3 regions of the Pseudoxanthomonas sp. 134C1 genome follow, and region 1 is predicted to be linked to each of the others. Evidence: predicted binding sites of a transcription regulator. Region 1 holds the regulator's gene; each other region holds the start of a gene.
What was found. The regulator FliA, encoded in region 1, starts transcription of late flagellar genes. The targets are predictions, from matches to a motif close to TAAAGTTTNNCNNNCNNNGGCCGATAA.

Region 1 (3,269 bases):
GTCGAGGGTCTTGTGGCTGGCCTGCTCGGTCATCGCGACCACATGGTCCAGGCGCGCGCAGGCGTCGTCGAGGTCGCCCGCGCCGTGGGTGGGCGGCAGTTCGCCGAGGGTCTGCGCGAGTTCGCGGGCCAATCGGCCCAGCCCCTGCATCATCGGCTGCGTGCGCCAGGCCGCGATGGTGTCCAGCTCGCGCCGCCAGCCGGCCTCGTCGCCCTGTTCCAGCGCATCCAGTGCGTGCTGCAGGCGTTCGACCAGCGCGGCGCGGGCGCTGCCGGCTTCCATGACCGCAGCCATCAGGCCGCGGCCCCGAGACGTTCGAAGATCTTGCCGAGCTTTTCTTCCAGGGTCTGCGCGGTGAACGGCTTGATGATGTAGCCGTTCACGCCGTTCTGCGCCGCCTCGATGATTTGCTCGCGTTTGGCCTCGGCGGTGACCATCAGCACCGGCAGGGTCTTGAAGCGGTCGTCGGCGCGGATCGCCTTGAGCAGTTCGATGCCGGTCATGCCCGGCATGTTCCAGTCGGTGACCACGAAGTCGAAACTGCCCTGGGCCAGCGCGGTCAGCGCGCTGGAGCCGTCGTCGGCCTCGGCGGTATTGGTATAGCCCAGATCGTTGAGGAGGTTCTTGATGATGCGGCGCATCGTCGAGAAGTCGTCCACGATCAGGATCCGCATGTTCTTGTTGGCTGTCACGAAGGGCTCCGGGTGCAGCAGGGTAAAGGGGGCTCGAGAGCCTTATCGGCAGGCGGCGGGAAAACTTTTGGCCGGGATTGGGGGGAGGCGGGGATTGGGGATTCGGGATTTGCAAAAACGGGGCTTTGCCTCCCCCTTTGCAAAAGGGGGATTGAGGGGGATTTGCTCTTGGCGCCAACAGCAAGCGCTTTTCAACCGCCGAATGGCGGGTCAATCCCCCGTCGCCCGCTCCGCGGGCGCCCGCCCCCTTTTCCGCTTTCAACAGCCAAATGGCTGGTCAAGGGGGCTCTTCCAATCCCGAATCCCCAATCCCCAATCCCGACTCAATCCTCCAGCCCGGCGTCCACGCTCTCGAACACGTTCAGCCGGCCACGCAGGCGCAGCATGGCCTGGCCGTGGATCTGGCAGACACGCGACTCGCTGACGCCGAGGACCGCGCCGATTTCCTTCAGGTTGAGTTCCTGCTCGTAATACATGGACAGCACCAGCTGTTCGCGCTCGGGCAGCTGGCCGATGGCCTTGATCAGCGACTGGCGGAACTCGCTGCGTTCCAGCTGCTGCTGCGGGTTGGGACCGCCGCTGACCACGGTCTGCGGTTCGCCGTGATCCTCGATGTGCGATTCCAGGCTCAGCACCTGGCCGCGGGCGGCGTCCTCCAGCAGGCGCAGGTATTCGGGCAGCGGCATCTCCATCGCCGACGCGACCTCGGTGGCGATGGCGGCGCGGCCGGTGCGCTGTTCGATTTCGCGCACGGTGGCGGCGGCCTGGCGGGCGCGCCGGTGCACCGAGCGGGGTACCCAGTCGCCACGGCGGATCTCGTCGATCATCGAGCCGCGGATGCGGATCGAGGCGAAAGTCTCGAACGAGGCGCCCTGTTCGGCGTCGTAACTGCGCGAGGCTTCGAGCAGGCCGATCATGCCGGCCTGGATCAGATCGTCGATCTCCACGCTGGCGGGCAGGCGCGCGGCCAGGTGATGGGCGATGCGGCGGACCAGGTCCGCGTGCGTCGTGACGAAATCGGTGGCCGCCGCTTTCTGGACGGCACGGTATTGGGCGGCGCCGGTACTCATGCAGGCACGCTCCGGTTGATCATGCGTTCGACGAAGAATTCGACATTGCCGCGTGCCCCGGTCGGCGGCTGCCAGCGCGCGGTGACCCGGGCGATTTCGTTGATGGCGCGCGCCGACGGACTGCCCGGGTACGCCTTGACGACGGCCTGCTGGCGCTGCACCGCGCGACGCAACCAGTCGTCCTGCGGCACCGCGCCCAGATAGTGCAGGGCGACATCGCCGAGGAAGCGCTCGCATACGCGGGCCAGCTTCTCGTACAGCTTCCGGCCTTCGTTGGGATCACGGACCATGTTGGCGATCACGTGCACGCGGTCCACGCCGCGCTCGCGCGAGAGCACCTTGACCAGGGCGTAGGCGTCGGTGATCGAGGCCGGCTCATCGCAGACCACCACCACCGTGTCCTGCGCGGCCTGGCAGAAGGTCAGCACGCTGTCGGTGATGCCGGCGGCGGTATCGACCACCATCACGTCGAGGGCGCGCTGCAGTTCCGAGAACACGTTGACCAGGCCGACATGTTCGGCCGGCGAGAGTTCGGCCATGTGCCGGAAACCCGACGAGGCGGGGACGATCAGCAGGCCCTCCGGACCTTCCAGCAGCACGTCCTCCAGCTGGCAGCGCTGCGCGACCAGATCGGCCAGGGTGTACTTGGGGGTCAGGCCGAGCAGCACGTCGACATTGGCCAGGCCCAGGTCGGCGTCCATCAGCAGGGTGCGCTTGCCCATCTCGGCCAGCGACGCGGCCAGATTGACCGACACATTGGTCTTGCCGACGCCGCCCTTGCCGCCGGTCACCGCGATCACGCGGACCGGATGGAAGGCGCCGGTCAGCGGCGGGGTGCTGCGCGGATTGGTCTGCAGCAGGTGTTCATGCGACATGGATGGTCTCCGCGTGGCTGGGTTCGTCGGCTTCGCGGCGCAGCTGGTCCAGGCGCAGGACCAGGTTGGGCGCGCTGGCGCGGTGCAGATCGTCCGGCACGCGCTGGCCGTCGGTGATCCAGGCCATCGGCAACTGGTGATCGACAATGACGGACAGCGCGCTGCCGAGCCGCCCGGTCTCGTCCACCTTGGTCAGCACCACGCCGTGCGGCTGGGCGCCGCTGAAGCGGCGGACCACTTCGTCCAGATCGCCGAAATGCGAATTGGCCGGCAGCACCAGCAGGGTGTGCACCTGTCCGGCGGCGCGCAGCCAGTTGAGCTGGCCGACCAGGTTGCGATCGCGCTGGCCCATGCCGGCGGTGTCGATCAGCACGAGCTTGTAGTCGCGCAGGCGCTCCAGGGTCTGGGCCAGGCGCACATCGCTGTCGGCCTCGTGCACGGCGATGCCGAGCTGACGGCCGTAGCTGTGCAACTGTTCGCGGCCGCCCACGCGCACGGTATCGGTGGTGACCAGAGCCACGTCGCGCGGATTGTGGCGATCGGCGTAGGCCGCGGCCAGCTTGGCGATGGTGGTGGTCTTGCCGGCGCCGGTGGGGCCGACCAGGGCGATCACGCCACCCTGTTCCAACGGA
Region 2 (3,269 bases), on a different contig from region 1:
CTGATTCGCGACCCGGTCGAAACCGTGTCCGCGTTCGACTCGATCCCGCATCCCCGCATCCCGCTGCCGCGCGATCTCTTCCGCAACCAGGCAGCCCCCATCCCGACTTCTGACAGGAACAATTCCATGGGCGCCAACCTCGCCAACGACAACGACCTGCGTGCGCTGGCCGAGCGCGTCAACGCCGCCGTCAAGCCGTGGCGGGCCGCGCCGCTGGTGCCGGGTGCGCTGATCGCGAGCGCGGCGCTGCCGGTGACCAATCCGGCCGATCGCCGCCAGACCGTTGGCGAATGGCAGCCGGCCGACAGCGCGGCGGTGGAAAAGGCGCTGCAGAACGCGGTGGCCGCGCAGCTGGCCTGGGATCGCACCCCGGCCGCCAGCCGCGCCGCGATCCTGGAACACGCCGCCGACCTGCTGGAACAGCGCATGCCCGAGTACATCGCGCTGTGCGTGAAGGAAGCCGGCAAGACCCTGCCCGACAGCGTCGCCGAAGTGCGCGAGGCGGTCGACTTCCTGCGTTACTACGGCGCCCAGGCACGCGCGCAGTTCGGCGCCGCCGAACGCCTGCCGGGCCCGACCGGCGAATCCAACGAGCTGCAGTTGCACGGCCGCGGCGTGTTCGTCTGCATCAGCCCGTGGAACTTCCCGCTGGCGATCTTCCTCGGCCAGATCAGCGCCGCGCTGGCCGCCGGCAACAGCGTCATCGCCAAGCCGGCCGAGCAGACCAACCTGGTCGGCCACGCCGCGGTGAAGCTGCTGCACGAAGCCGGCATCCCGGAAGGCGTGCTGCAGTTCCTGCCCGGCGACGGCGCCACCGTCGGCGCCGCGCTCACGAAGGATCCGCGCGTGGCCGGCGTCGCCTTCACCGGCTCCACCGAGACCGCCCGCGCGATCAACCGCGCGTTGGCCGCGCGCGACGCCGCCATCGGCGTGCTGATCGCCGAGACCGGTGGCCAGAACGCCTTCATCGCCGATTCCTCGGCGCTGCCGGAACAACTGGTCAAGGACGCCATCGGTTCGGCCTTCACCTCCGCCGGCCAGCGCTGCTCGGCCGCACGCGTGCTGTTCGTGCAGGACGACATCGCCGACAAGGTGATGACCATGCTGGCCGGCGCGATGGACGAACTGAAGGTCGGCGATCCCGGCCTGCTGTCCACCGATGTCGGCCCGGTGATCGACGCCGACGCGCTGAAGATCCTGGAGGATCACGCCGCCCGCATGGCTACCGAGGCCCGCCTGATCAAGCAGGCCAACCTCGGCGAGGACGCGGCCCACGGCACCTTCTTCGCGCCGCGCGCCTGGGAGCTGAAGTCGCTGGACCAGCTGCACCGCGAGATCTTCGGCCCCGCCCTGCACGTGGTGCGCTGGAAGGCCGATCAGCTGGATCAGGTGATCGACGCCATCAACGCCACCGGCTACGGCCTGACCCTGGGCGTGCATTCACGCATCGACGAGACGGTCGATCGCATCGCCGCGCGGGTCAAGGTCGGCAACGTCTACGTCAACCGCAACCAGATCGGCGCGGTGGTGGGCGTGCAGCCGTTCGGCGGCCAGGGCCTGTCGGGCACCGGTCCGAAGGCCGGTGGCCCGCACTACCTGCCGCGTTTCGCCACCGAGAAGACGGTGACGGTGAACACCACGGCCGCCGGCGGCAATGCCTCGCTGCTGACCTTGGGCGACTGAGTTCCGGCTGAGGCCGCCAGGCCGCCGTTTCCCCACAGGGCCGCCTCGCGCGGCCCTGTTGTTTTGTGACGTACTGCCGATAACATGCCTCAGGGGAACCGGGGGGGCCGGGGTCGGATGAGTTGGGCGGTATTGCTGACGCTGCTGAGCGATTGCCTGCTGGCGATCGTGCTGTTCGTCCTGTTCTGGTACGTGGCCCGGGTGTCGCGCAACGTCCAGGGCGTGCTGACCTGGGGCGCGGCGCACCTGATCTACACGATCGGGGCGACCCTGTTCGATGCCGGCACCGCCACGTTCTCCGAAGCGGGCCTGGCGACTGCCGCCCTGCTGTCCACTCATCTGGGTTCGGCGGTCCTCTGCGGCGGCATGGCGGGACTGGGCTGGGCCATCGCGCGGTTCACCCGGCGGCGCGCGTTGCACCCGGCCGAATTCGCGGTGGTTCCGATGGCCGTCGCGGTACCGCTGCTGGTCTGGGGTCTGGGGGGTGCCTGGGAGGCACAGAGCGTCGCGCTGAACTGTGTGGAGCTGCTGGTCCTGCTGTGGATCCTGTGGAACCTGCGCGTCCTGCGCGAAGACCCCTATCGACTGCCGGCGCGAATGATGATGGCCGGCTGCGCGCTGCTGGCCACCCTGTACGGCAGCGTGGTGCCCGGCTGGTCATTCAGCCAGTTCGGCTTCGACGAGATCTGGGTCAGCGCGGACCTGTCGATCTGGTTCATGCTCAATTTCTGCATGCTCATGCTGAGCAGCTTCCGCGCCGCCGAGTCGTTGAAGCTCAGCGCCATGTTCGATCCGCTGACCAGCGCCCTCAACCGGCGCGGCCTGCATGGCGAACTGAGTACCTGGCTGGAGCGCAACGATCGCGGGTTGACCGTGATCGCCATCGATCTGGACCATTTCAAGGCCGTCAACGACCGCCACGGCCACGACACCGGCGACCGGGTGCTGCAGCGTTTCAGCGAAACCGTGCGCAGCGGCCTGCGCAGCGATCAACTGTTCGCCCGCATGGGTGGCGAGGAGTTCGCGGTGGTGACCGTCGGCACCGATCGCGAGGCCGCGCGGCAATTGGCCGAACGCCTGCGCAACCAGATGATGCGGCTGGATTTCAGTCCGCCGGAGGGACGCCCGTTCAGGGTCACGATCAGCCTGGGTATCGCCATCGGCGACAGCGAAGGCGAGCCGTTCGCCGAGCTGATGCGGCGCGCGGACGACGCCCTGTACATGGCCAAGCGCAAGGGGCGCAACCGGGTCGAGATGCACCCCTGAGTTGCTCCCCGTCGCCGGTCCACGCACATTCCGGATTCGATATAGCCGGAATCCGCCGTGTTTTGCGTTGTGATGACCGAACAGGACGTTTATCCAGGCCACACGGGCGCTGCCGGCTTCATGACCACCGATTTCTACCACCTGCTGATCAGTGACTGCGCGCTGGCGGCGGTGTTGCTGGGCCTTTTCTTCTACGTGTCGCGGGTGTCACGCGGCGTGCGCGGCATCACCGCCTGGGGCGTGGCCCATTTCGTCTATTCGCTGGGCGCGGCCCTGCTCGACGGGACCGCGCAGACGCTCTCGCAATCGGGCGCGCCTGA
Region 3 (3,269 bases), on a different contig from region 1:
GTCGCGACCGGAATAGGAGAAGTCCTTGAGGCTGCGCACGATCTGGGTCACCCGTTCGATGCCCTCGCGCGACTCCGACATCAGCTGCGGCAGATCGCTGGTGATGAAATCGATGTCGCAGCGCGCCCGCATGTCGTCGATTTCCGGCAGCAGCGTCTTCGGATCCGGCGCGCGCAGCGCCCGCTCGTACACCTCGATGAGGGCGAACAGGCTGTGCAGGTACTCCTGCAGCGAGCCCAGGTTGGAGTGCACGTAGCCGATCGGGTTGTTGATTTCGTGCGCCACGCCGGCGGCGAGCTGGCCGATGGAGGCCATTTTCTCCGACTGCACCAGTTGCTCCTGGGTGCCGGCCAGGCGAATCAGCGTCTGGCGCAGCTGGGCGTGGCGGCGCTGCAGTTCCTGCTGGCGCGCATGCCCTTCGCTGATGTCGTGGAACAGGATCAGCGCGTAGCCGTCGTCGCCGGGCGCGTGGTGGTGGTAGATGCGCAGTTGCAGGATGCGGCCATCCTCCAGCCCCAGTTCGCCGCTCCAGCGTCCGGTCGCGCGGGCGGCGCGGCGCGCCTCCGACGGCACCAGTTCGAGCACCGCCTGCAGCGATTCCGGTTCCTCGCCCTCGGGCAGCAACGCCAGCGCGGACGCATTCGCATGCAGGGCGCGGTCGTCGCCGCGGCACAGCAGCACGCCGTCGTCCATCAGCTCGGTGAGCGCCTGGATGTCGACGAAGGACGGGACGTCCGCGGGGAAACGGGAAGCGGAGGAAACACTCACGACGGATGGCCCTGCGGAAGGGTCTGGCGGCGACGGGGGCCGCCAGTATCGGCAAGCCTCACGATGGCGGCAAGCACGCGCCCACGGCGTGGCTCAGACCACCGCGAGGGGACGACTGCCACGCAGGACTTCGGTCTGTCCGTTGGCGTCGTAGGCGCCGCTGCTCTCGCTGCGCCCGAGGTGACGCAGTGCCCAGTTCACTTCGCGGCGGCGACGCGCCAGCAGCGCGCCATTGGCCTGGTTGGCCTCGGACAGTTCGCGCAGGCGGGCTTCGAACGGCGCTTCCGGCTGCGCGGGCATCCGGCTTTCCAGTTCGCGCAGCGCGGCGAGCTTCTCCCGGGTCGAGCGCACCAGCGCCTCGACGTCGTGTTCCAGGATCGCGCGGCGCTCCTCGGCCAGCGCCGAGGCCAGGCGCTCCATCGGCGTCTCCGGTCCGGCGCTCATCGGCCGAGCTGGCGTTCCAGGCTCAGCATGCCGTCGGCGATCGCCTCGGCGTTGATCTGATAGGTCCCGGCCTGCAGCGCATCGCGGATCTGCTGCACGCGTCCGGTGTCCACCGCCGAAGCCGAGGACAGCTCGCGCTGCAGCGCCTGCAGGCTGGTGGCCTCGCCGGTCAGGCGCAGGCTGTCACCGCCCGCGCTGGCTTCCACCGGACGGGAACGTTCGGCGCCGGAGGCCGCCACCTTGCCACCGACGGGTCCGGTGGTGCGGATGGCAGAAGGCGCGTTGCCTTCGATTTTCTGGCTCATGTCGGTCTACCTGTTGCGGGTTCAAACAGCATATCGGCCGTCAAAGACAAAGCTTTAGTGACGGAATCCACATTTCTTTATCGGAAGCGCACCCGGGGCGCACTTCCCTGCATGCTCGGTATCGGCCGTCCTGGCGGGGACTTTAGGGCCGGCGCGCATCTTTTCCATCATCGGCTCACCCAGACGTCGCCGCCCGGGCCCACCACGCCCTGCACCACCCGGCGTGAGGACAGGTTTTCCACCGTCACCCGCTCGTTTTCGCCGGCATCGGCCAGCGCCTTGCCGGCCACCCGCACCTCGACACCGCCACGCCGCGACACCAGCGCCACATTGTCGCCGCGCCGGATCAAACGGGGCGCGACCAGATCATTCGCACCCAGCACGGAACCGGCGGTCAGCATGCGCCGGGCGACCTGGCCAATGGCCTGCGCGGGATCGGTCAACGCACCCGCGCCGATCCGCCCGCCATCGCGGGTCTCGGCGGCGAAGGCATCCGCGGTCACCACCTGCCCCGGCGCGATGCCGCGGTTGAGCACCAGCACGGTCTGGCTGCGGCGCACCCGCACCGGCACGAACAGGCGCCAGCCCTGCGGACAGCCGACCTCGACCGAACCGCCGTTCTGCACACGGGCCTCCAGCGGTGCGGCGCAACGCGGCAGGCGCAGGTTCGGATCCAGTGTGGCCTCCGCCTCGCCGGCCGAGGCCATCGCGCCGACCGCGGCCTGGCGGATGCTGTCCACCGGCTGGAAGTCCGCCGCCGGCACGGCGAACGCCGCCAGCAGCGCGGGCAGCAGCGCGAGTCGTCGCATGGGCGGGCTCCGTCGATTCATCATGCCGGTGGATGCAAGCCGTGTGCCGTAGCCGGGCCGCATCGCGCGCGCCGGGGACGACGCGGCGAAATGGCCGCGTGATCACCGTTGCGCGATGGCCACGCCGTTCTCCTCATCCGGATGTCCGCACCGCTCAAGCCGTCCGCAACCCGGCCGATATGCCTGCATGACCCAGGATCTGCTCAACCGCATCGACCAGCGCACCCGCCTGGCCGGCCACAACCGGCTCGCCCTGTTGCTGTTCCGCCTGGGCGGGCGTCAGCTTTTTGGCGTCAACGTCTTCAAGGTGCAGGAGGTCCTGCGCCGCCCGCCCCTGTTCCAGCTGCCCGGTCTGCCCACCGAGTTCGCCGGCGCGGCCGATGTGCGCGGCCGCTCGATCCCGGTGCTGGACCTGGGCCTGAGCATCGGCCATCCGGAACGCGATCCGGATCCGGCGCGCGCGCCCAATTATCTGGTGGTCACCGAATTCAACCGCTCGGTGCAGGGTTTCCTGGTCAGCGACGTCGAGCGCATCGTCAACATCGCGGTCGAGGACATCCACCCGCCGCCGGAACTGGGCGCCGAAGCCAGCTACCTCACCGCGGTCACCCGCTTCCAGGGCGAGCTCATCCAGGTGATCGACGTGGAAAGCGTGCTCGCCGACATCTCGCAGGCGCGCATGGACGCGCCGCTGGCGCCGGAAATGGCGCTGCCGGCCGACGCCCCGCCGCTGCAGGTGCTGGTGGTGGACGATTCGCGCGTGGCCCGTTCGCAGATCCGCAGCGTGCTGGACCAGTTGGGAGTCAGCGCCACCCTGCTCTCCGACGGCAAGCAGGCCCTGGATCACCTCCTGCAGATCCAGGCCGCCGGCGAGGATCCGGCCGAGCGCTACGCCATGGTCATCTCCGACATCGAGATGCCGGCCATGGACGGCTACACCCTG

Region 2: AC3DEZ_RS02540 (GGDEF domain-containing protein) is a predicted target of FliA. The motif match lies at 1,740-1,766, and genes of this name have one in related genera.
Region 3: flgM (flagellar biosynthesis anti-sigma factor FlgM) is a predicted target of FliA. The motif match lies at 1,636-1,662, and genes of this name have one in related genera.

Annotation. Positions count from the first base shown of each region.
Region 1 covers NZ_JBYMTH010000006.1:239,190-242,458, reverse strand. The annotation lists gene AC3DEZ_RS13600 (protein phosphatase CheZ) at 1-294, opposite strand, end outside; gene cheY (chemotaxis response regulator CheY) at 294-674, opposite strand; gene AC3DEZ_RS13590 (RNA polymerase sigma factor FliA) at 1,016-1,762, opposite strand; gene AC3DEZ_RS13585 (MinD/ParA family protein) at 1,759-2,637, opposite strand; gene flhF (flagellar biosynthesis GTPase FlhF) at 2,627-3,269, opposite strand, start outside.
Region 2 covers NZ_JBYMTH010000001.1:579,655-582,923, reverse strand. The annotation lists gene putA (bifunctional proline dehydrogenase/L-glutamate gamma-semialdehyde dehydrogenase PutA) at 1-1,683, shown strand, start outside; gene AC3DEZ_RS02540 (GGDEF domain-containing protein) at 1,816-2,949, shown strand; gene AC3DEZ_RS02535 (GGDEF domain-containing protein) at 3,070-3,269, shown strand, end outside.
Region 3 covers NZ_JBYMTH010000011.1:157,621-160,889, reverse strand. The annotation lists gene AC3DEZ_RS17965 (ATP-binding protein) at 1-693, opposite strand, end outside; gene AC3DEZ_RS17960 (flagellar protein FlgN) at 862-1,212, opposite strand; gene flgM (flagellar biosynthesis anti-sigma factor FlgM) at 1,209-1,517, opposite strand; gene flgA (flagellar basal body P-ring formation chaperone FlgA) at 1,685-2,326, opposite strand; gene AC3DEZ_RS17945 (chemotaxis protein) at 2,514-3,269, shown strand, end outside.